Regions from separate parts of the Priestia sp. FSL R5-0597 genome, predicted to be linked through region 1. Evidence: riboswitches for the same ligand, from Rfam matches in the RefSeq annotation. Region 1 holds a riboswitch; each other region holds the start of a gene.
What was found. Region 1 has a riboswitch for S-adenosylmethionine ahead of MKX72_RS18710 (BMP family protein). Riboswitches for the same ligand answer to the same signal wherever they lie in the genome.
Positions count from the first base shown of each region.

Region 2: linked by a shared signal. The riboswitch ahead of MKX72_RS06575 (bifunctional homocysteine S-methyltransferase/methylenetetrahydrofolate reductase) and the one ahead of MKX72_RS18710 (BMP family protein) in region 1 are both predicted to bind S-adenosylmethionine.
Region 3: linked by a shared signal. The riboswitch ahead of MKX72_RS06110 (hypothetical protein) and the one ahead of MKX72_RS18710 (BMP family protein) in region 1 are both predicted to bind S-adenosylmethionine.
Region 4: linked by a shared signal. The riboswitch ahead of MKX72_RS07175 (trans-sulfuration enzyme family protein) and the one ahead of MKX72_RS18710 (BMP family protein) in region 1 are both predicted to bind S-adenosylmethionine.

Region 1 covers NZ_JBBOUZ010000001.1:3,560,963-3,563,164, forward strand. The annotation lists gene MKX72_RS18710 (BMP family protein) at 39-1,049, opposite strand; SAM riboswitch class I at 1,125-1,231, opposite strand; gene MKX72_RS18715 (hypothetical protein) at 1,584-1,733, shown strand; gene MKX72_RS18720 (hypothetical protein) at 1,823-2,191, opposite strand.
Region 2 covers NZ_JBBOUZ010000001.1:1,296,857-1,299,058, forward strand. The annotation lists gene MKX72_RS06575 (bifunctional homocysteine S-methyltransferase/methylenetetrahydrofolate reductase) at 1-1,313, opposite strand, end outside; SAM riboswitch class I at 1,421-1,527, opposite strand; gene MKX72_RS06580 (YkvI family membrane protein) at 1,860-2,202, shown strand, end outside.
Region 3 covers NZ_JBBOUZ010000001.1:1,201,644-1,203,845, reverse strand. The annotation lists gene MKX72_RS06115 (M20/M25/M40 family metallo-hydrolase) at 1-236, opposite strand, end outside; gene MKX72_RS06110 (hypothetical protein) at 703-945, opposite strand; SAM riboswitch class I at 1,014-1,115, opposite strand; gene MKX72_RS06105 (amidohydrolase) at 1,179-2,202, opposite strand, start outside.
Region 4 covers NZ_JBBOUZ010000001.1:1,411,897-1,414,098, reverse strand. The annotation lists gene MKX72_RS07180 (trans-sulfuration enzyme family protein) at 1-72, opposite strand, end outside; gene MKX72_RS07175 (trans-sulfuration enzyme family protein) at 56-1,201, opposite strand; SAM riboswitch class I at 1,273-1,390, opposite strand; gene MKX72_RS07170 (hypothetical protein) at 1,557-2,202, opposite strand, start outside.

The DNA of each region.
Region 1 (2,202 bases):
GAAAGAGAAGCCAGCCTTACTCGACTTCTCTTCTCAACTCACTTTGCTAACGGATCTTTTACCACTGTTTTTCCATCAATAATCGAATCTTTAATTTCTTTTAATTGATTAATCACATCTTGTCCTACAAAGTCACTAAGAGGCGTCTTGCTGTCTTGAGTCACATACGTTAACCCAACACCTTTTTCTTTTAAGCCGTATGTCACTACGCCCGATTTAAATTTGTCATTTGCGAGTGCTTCTACCGTTTCATAAGCAGCTGCATCAGATCCTTTTAACTGCGATAAAACGATATGCTCTGGATCTACTTCCGTACGGTCAATATCTTGTCCTGCCGTATAAAAACCTTTTTCTTTTGCTGCTTCAAATACACCCAAGTCGCCTACTGCTGATGCTCCGGCGATAAAATCAGCGCCTTTTGAAGCTTGTAAAATAGCAAGTTCTTTTGCTTTAGCTGGATCAGAGAAGCTTCCAACATAGTTTACTAGAAACTCTGCTTTTGGATTTGTTGATTGTAATCCTTCTTTAAAACTTACCGTCCATTTTTTTAATAATGGAATATCATCAGCTGCAACCATTCCTACTTTATTCGTTTTCGTAATCAATCCTGCCGCTGCTCCTAATAAATATGAAGCTTCTTGCTCACGAAATACAACGCTTCTTACATTTGGTAAATCGACCACTGTATCAATAATCGCAAATTGACGCTGCGGATTTTCTTGAGCTACTTTTTTCAACGCATCTTCGGATTCAAAAGAAGATGTAATAATCAAGTCATAATTTTCGGCTACCGCAGCACGCAAATTACTTTCAATGGCTGCTTGGTCCGTAGATTCAATTGTCTTTACATCAATGTTATACTTCTTCCCAGCGCGCTTTGCTCCATCATCCATTTGCTGAAAAAACGGGTTAACTCCAATCTTTTCAGGCAAAACAAGAGCAATTCGCTTCTTTCCTTTCTCTTCACTTCCACTGCTTTTTGTACTTTTTGACTGACAGCCCGTTACGAGTAGTACAAGCGCAACTGCTAAAATAAGAAATCTCTTCATTTAACTTACTCCCCCTATAATATAAAAAAAGCTCTTCCTTTATATAAAGGAAGAGCTCGTTAACCAAACGTCTCTTCCTCATCTTCAAGAACATACTGTTCTTAAGGATTTGGCACCATTCTGTCATAGACAGCGGTTGCCGGGTTTCACAGGGCCAGTCCCTCCACCTCTCTTGATAAGGAAAACAATAGCTATTTGTTTTATGTAATATAGTCAATATTAATAGTTTTTCAACAATTGTCAATATTATTTTTCTTTTTCACGCAAAAAAACTTCAAAAACAGATAGGATTATACGGTTTTAGTCTACTAAAATATAAAATAAAAGTTAAAGCCTTTACCTCACTTCTTGAATCATTCTATACTTCTTCACAAAGCACTTATACTGAATCTGTTGACGGTCAAGAGGGTTTAGTGGTAGCAAATAAGTTCTATTATACCTCTTCGGTTAATGTGTTATTAATTGAAACCACTTTACCAATAATGTTAGACTTTTCCTTAGTAATATTGTTAAGAGGTGTTAACGGTGAAATTAATGAAAGAACTATCTGGCATAGCTATTGGGCTTATTATCGCTTTAGCCATTTCAAAAACATTTTTTGATACCCCGACCAACATTGGAATCATAGTTATTTTTATTACGAGTATGGTCGTAACAGGGATAGCAAGAGTAAAACTAAGATGAGATAATCTAACAAAAAACACCACCTTTTATTCGCAAGGTGGTGTTTTCTTTTAATGATTTTAGTATGTAGTAATTCCAAGTGAAGGCTTTTACCCTTCTCCATCAATCATCGTATACTTCCTAGCAAAGCGCTTGTAGTAAATTTGCTCATCCTCTTGTCCATTGTTAAAAACAAGTCGGTTATGATCAATATCTTTCTCTTTTAACACATAGCCTTTTTCATTCATCAGTTGAATATATTCATCTAAATGTCCTTTTTTCACCATATAGTAAAGAACATTATCTGAATCCGTAGTCTTTGCTACATCTTGACTTCCCACTTCTAACTTGAATACGGCTGTTGCTGTTTGAATGGGACGGTAGTCTCCAAACACCTTTTCCCAGTTTAGTAGCAGCAGCGCGCCGAAGATTATGATACATCCTCCAGCGGCTACGGTTAGTACAAATCGTTTTGACACTTCTTTCTCTC
Region 2 (2,202 bases), 2.3 Mb from region 1:
CTAATCAAGTCAAATGAAGATAAATCATAGACCGAAGTGGCGCCAGGGAAATCGCCAACTTTTGACGGATCACCGGTAATTGCAAGCACTTGATTCATTCCTAGCGTATGAAGTCCCATTAAATGAGATTGAAGTCCAATTAAATTTCGGTCGCGACAGGTAATATGAATAAGCGGTCGTGCTTTTGTTTCTTGTTGCATCAGTGTTGCCATTGCCAAGTTGCTGATGCGAGGTGAGGCAAGAGAATTATCAGCTAATGTAATAGCATCTACGCCGACTTTATCAAGTGCTTTTGCGCCTTCTAAAAATTTCGTCGGACCAAGCTGTTTAGGCGGATCCAGCTCGACGATAACCGAGCGGCGCTTCTTCACAATTTCGTGCATATGAGGTTTATCCTGCTGCTCACGCTCTTGAACCGTAACGGCTGGTCTCATTTTAACGACTTTGCTTGTAATCGGAGGCAGGTCTTTTAAGGCAGACGACATGGCGCGTACGTGAGCTGGTGTTGTACCGCAACATCCTCCAATTAAGCGAACCCCTTGTTCGCGGAATAAACGCGCGCTTTCTACAAAGTAGTCTTCATTCGTTTCATATTCCAGCTTGCCTTCCACATACGCCGGAAGGCTGGCATTAGGGTAAGCAGATAAGAAAGCACGATCAGGAAGCGGTACTTCTTCAAGAGACTGAATCATATGATAAGGACCTAAACGGCAGTTTAGCCCGACAACATCTGCTCCCAAGTCTTCTAATTCTTTTAATGCATCTGCTAAAGGACGCCCATCTTGCAGTACGCCAATATCATGCAGGGAAACGTGGGTAATAATAGGCTTATCCGTTTCTTTTCTTGCTAGTGTAAGAACGGTCTTTAATTCTTCGAAATCATAGTATGTTTCAAATAAAAGGCCATCCACGCCTTCATTTAAAAGCCAAAACATTTGTTCACGAATGCTTCGCTTAACCTCTTCTAAACTAATAGCATTTTTTTGGAAAGAACGAATTCCACCAAGTGTACCAACCACGTAAGCCTGATCTTTTGCAGCTTGTTTCGCTAATTTTACACCAGCAACATTGATGTCTTTGACTGAATCTTCTAATCCATAACGGGCAAGTTTTTGATAATTAGCAGCGTACGTATTTGTTTGAATAACGTTTGCACCAGCTTCTACATAGGCTCTATGAATACGAGAAACCTCTTCTGGTTTGGTGATGTTTAGTTCTTCAAAACAGCTGTCAATACCGTGTGAGTAAAGGAGGGTACCAGTGGCACCATCCCCAATTAAAATTTTAGACTTTAAATCTTCAAGTAACCCCATGTCAAAACCTCCTTAAATTGTTCCGCTTCTATTTCACGAGTGATTCGTTTTATGCAATATGCCGATAAAATAGAAAAAGTCTTCTTAAGAAGAAGACTTTTTTCGCCTTCTTATCTTCCAAGCAATAAATTGCTTGCTGGATTTAGCACCATGTCTCTAACGACTGGTTGCTGAGGTTTCAAAGGGCCAGTCCCTCCACCTCTCATGATAAGAATCAATTGTATATAATTGAAACATATTTTTTTAAATAGAAAGAATACTTATTTAATAATTTATCTGATTTTTAGAAATTATACAACAGTAAATTGTGAATTTCCAGCAAATATTGAGGAAAATTTAAAAGCTAAAGGGAAAATATCCGTATATTTTGTTTGAAAACTGCCGTTATGTTAAGGGATAAAGGGTTTTCATGAAAAAAACAAGAAGGAAATAAAAAAACGAAAAAGGAACAGCACCGGGTGAGGCGAGGATTTACATATAAAAGGCTCGTCTTTTTTTAACCGTTTCTACATATAGTGAACTATGAAGGGTAGAAGGGTGATGGGCATGAAAAGGTGGAAAATCACGCTGCAGGTTGCTGCTACGTATGTAGGCACCGTTGTAGGAGCCGGTTTTGCAACAGGCAAGGAAATTGTTCAATTTTTTACACAGTACGGGGAACTTGGAATGGTTGGAATTTTGGTCAGCGGCTTGTTTTTTATTTGGCTAGGTTCGAAAATGATGCTGCTTTCGCACGCAATTGGGGCTTCTTCTTATCAGCAGCTTAATACATATTTATTTGGTGATGTACTTGGAAAAGCGGTAAACGGTGTAATGATCGTCATTTTATTTGGAGTAACTTCAGTCATGCTAGCGAGTACGGGGGCAATAGGAAAAGAACAGTTCGGGC
Region 3 (2,202 bases), 2.4 Mb from region 1:
TTATTCGTATTTTTCCCTTCAACAAAAGCTGTGACAATCGATCGCCCGTCTCCTGTTGAATGAAGCTCAACTTGCTCGTTTTTTTGAAAGTAAGGCAGCTTCAATAAATACGACGCTATCGATTCAGCCATTTCCACTTCTGCCATCGTTCCTGTCACGCTAGGTATAGAAACCAATTCGCTTACAAGCTTCTTTAACTGTTCTTTTGTTTGATACAAAGATGTTTTGTTCGACATACCCTTCATCTCTTTCCTTTTTCTAAATTTTCCATCAAACAAAACGATTCGTCAATCCCTTTGACAGAGACCCTTTCATTCTATCCCTATGTATCATAGTATGCGCTTCCTTGACGCACATGATAAAAAAAGAGTGCGCGGCTAGGGCTAGCACCGCACACTCTTTTTTTTACTTTTCGTCATCTTCTAAAAAGTCTAGGATACGATCAATAAGCTGTTCGCTTCCTGCATCGTTTCCATGTTCAAGAGACATTTCCATTTCAATGCTCCTTTCATAAAATATTCTTGTTTTATAACATACCACAATTCATTTCGAATGTAACCTTTAATTTGTGTAAAAATTTCGACAATTTATGATTAATTTTGAAACCTAGTGAGTAATGATTATACCCACCAGATTCTTCAATTGTCAAAAAACATGCTTTCTATTTAAAAACACTTTAAAAATAGAGGCGCGAGCAGACTTCTATAAAAGACAGCCTACTCGCTCAAGCTTGGAACAGCATGATGAATAAATTTCTAGTTCATTTGCTTTTTGTACATCTTTAATATCTATGCCTACAGCATATGTACGAACATGGTTTTCGACCACAATTTCATAAAATGTTTCTAATTCACGATAAGCTACTTGATAATGCTTTCCTAATAATTTTACGGCTTCCTTTAATGCTTTCTCTCCTGTATGTGCTGCAACTGCTGTATGACTCATAAAACCCTCTCCTTTTAGAAAAATAAAAAAAACTCATTTTGCTTTGATGCAAAATGAGTTTTTCACCCGTTTTATCACCCAAAGCACATGCTTTGCTGGTAGGAGCACCTTACATTCGTAGGTTGCTGTGGAGTCAAAGAGCCAGATCTCTCGTCCACTCGTGATAACTTTTTTAATTTAAAATTTATTTTATCAAACAATTCCATCCGCGTAAATAGAAAAATAAAAATATTTTAATTTTTGTGGTAATGGAATGAATTCAAAAAGTCAAAGCTTAGATTAGCAAAATAAGAAGCTGCTACAAGTAATGCCTCTTCATTTAATGAAAAAGAAGGATGGTGCCATTCATATTCTCCAGCCGTACCCATCCATACAAAAAATCCTGGTACACGCTGCTGATATACGGCAAAATCTTCTCCTCCAGGCGATTGTTCAGCTTCTACGACTTGATAACTAAGATTCTCTGCAGCGTTAATAACCAATTTTTCCAGCGTATCATCATTGTTTACTACAGGAAGATACGGATACCATTTAACGTCTACTGAAGCGCCGAAAGCTGCTCCAATCCCTTCAGCAGTTCGTTTCATAAGAGCCGGTATTTTTTCTCTCGCTTCTTCTTGAAAGGTACGCACCGTTCCTTCAAGCGTTACTTTGTCAGGAATGACGTTCCACGAGCTCCCTCCGTGGATTTGAGTTATGCTGACAACAACATTTTGAAATGGGCTGAGATTACGGCTGACAATGGTTTGTAAACTAGTAACAATTTGACCAGCAGCAGCAATCGGATCTACTGTTTTTTCTGGAATACCTGCGTGACCGCCTACTCCTTTGACGTCAATTTCAAAACGATCAACGCTTGCCATTAAAGGTCCCGATTTGACACCAATGGTTCCTACAGGAAGATTCGGTTTGTTATGCATTCCAAATATCGCTTCTACTCCTTCGAGCACACCTTTTTCAACGAGCATTTTTGCCCCAGAAGCCGTTTCTTCGGCCGGTTGAAAGATAAATCGAACCGTACCGCAAAGCTCCTGCTGACGCTCTTTGAGAAGAATGGCTGCTCCGATTATAGAAGCCGTATGAAAATCATGTCCGCATGCGTGCATAACACCGTTCACTTCAGAAGCAAATGGCAGATTGGTTTTTTCTTCAATTGGCAGCGCATCAATATCAGCTCGAATAGCGATAGTAGGTCCCGGCTTCCCTCCCACAATTTCCGCTACTGCTCCCACGTCTAAATGGAATGCATCCGCTATA
Region 4 (2,202 bases), 2.1 Mb from region 1:
ATGACCGTCAATTCCTGTATTTGCATGAATTAAGTTCGTACCAAATCTATGTTTATTATTGTTGGTATGCATCAAATGCCTCCTTCAAATCTTTAATTAAATCATCTGCGTGCTCAATTCCAACTGATAATCGAAGTAAACAGTTTGTTACTCCGACACGATTTCGAATTTCCTCCGGAATGTCAGCGTGTGTTTGACGAGCTGGGAATGTCATTAAACTTTCCACGCCTCCTAAGCTTTCTGCAAATGTAATAACTTTAACATTTTCTAAAAGTACTGACACGATGTCAGGGTGTGAGACAGCAAAAGAAATCATGCCTCCAAATCCAGTTGCTTGTTTCTTCATGATTTCATAGCCCGGATGTGTTTCAAGACCAGGGTAATACACTTTTTCCACGAGATCATGAGCAGTAAGCCAATTTGCAATTTTCAGTGCGTTTTCGTTATGTTTTTCCATACGAAGCGCTAGCGTCTTAATACCGCGCAATAACAGCCAGCTATCTTGTGGACCTAAGATTGCCCCAGCTGCATTTTGATAAAAACGAATTTTTTCTCCTAAGCTACTACATCGAGCGACTACAAGACCAGCAACTACATCATTATGACCCCCAATGTATTTGCTTGCACTATGTATCACAATATCTGCTCCAAGCTCTAAAGGACGCTGATAGTAAGGGGACATGAATGTATTGTCAATGATAGTAAGCAAATCATGCTGTTTAGCTAACGCAATTGCTTCTGGCAAATCAGTCACGTGCATCATTGGATTTGTAGGTGTTTCAATGAATAAAGCTTTCGTGTTGGGACGAAGCGCATCTTTTACTTGCTCGAGATGGGCTGTGTTGACGTACGAAACAGTAATTCCTTGCTCTGAAAAGATTTCATTTAGTACTCGGTACGTTCCTCCGTATAAATCCTCTGATACAATTAAATGATCTCCGTTTTTAAATAGCGCTAAAACTGACATTACACCCGCCATTCCTGAAGCGAATGCTACTCCTACTTCGCCTTTTTCTAAAGCAGCAATTGCTTCTTCCAATGCCGTACGAGTAGGATTTGCCGTACGTGCATAGTCAAATCCTGTACTTTGCCCTAAAGCAGGATGAGCAAATGTTGATGCTTGGTAAATGGGTGTTGTAATAGAACCTGTTGAAGGGTCACGACCTACTCCTGAACGAACTAATAAAGTTTCAATTTTCATCTATTTCTCTCCTTAACTCAAAATAAAAAACACTCTTCACAGATGGAAGAGTGTTCGTTTATACACGATTTCTCTCATCTGTTAGAACAATACTGATGTTCCACAGGAATTAGCACCGTTCAAATGAATGTTTCATTTGATGGTTGCCGGGCATCGCAGGGCCAGTCCCTCCGCCACTCTTGATAAGAGTTCTATATAATTGTTGGTGGTTAACGTTTGTTGTTACTAACTTTAATAAAGATTTTCTTTATTGTCAACATAATTTTCTAAAAAATTTAAATCATCTCATTTGTTTATTCAATATACTTGTCCTGATAAGTACATAAAAAAAGAGACGACACCGAGGTCTCTTTTTCTAAGGCAAGTGCACAGATTTTACGTGAGCTAACTTCCAATACATACTTTCTCCATTTGCCGTAATTAGTTCAACAATATTATTAGAAACTTCTTTAAGTACGCCAATTTTTTCTGATTGATCCCCTAAATCTAATACGACCAGTTGATTTTCATATTTTTTAAGCTGCTCTTCAAAGTTTCTGACAAAAGGTGCAGAGGCAGGCCTTACTGGGAGCTCTTTGTCACTTAAAGAATAAGGGGTTAACTCATTACTATAAGGGGTAAGCCATTTCAAATGATGTAGAGAAACAAAGACATTTTTATACACTGGAGAATAAAACACAAGATAATCATTCAGCACGCTTGTAATATAGCCATGCAATGATTTTCCTCCTGTTACATAAATTTCAATAAATTTCCCTTTTGCCTGCTGTAAAATATTACGATAAGAAATCCGCTGACTTTCTTCTATTAAGTTCTCTTCTATGGTTCGTAAAGGTGTATAATCTTCTTCTGAAACCTCTCGTAAGCGATGTATGTGTAAAAGAGGAATATACAAATAATCATGTCCATTATATAAAACCATTACATCTAACCCGAGATCAACAAGTTTTCCTACAAACGTTGTTTTACCTGATATATCGACTTCAACAATTTTATCAATA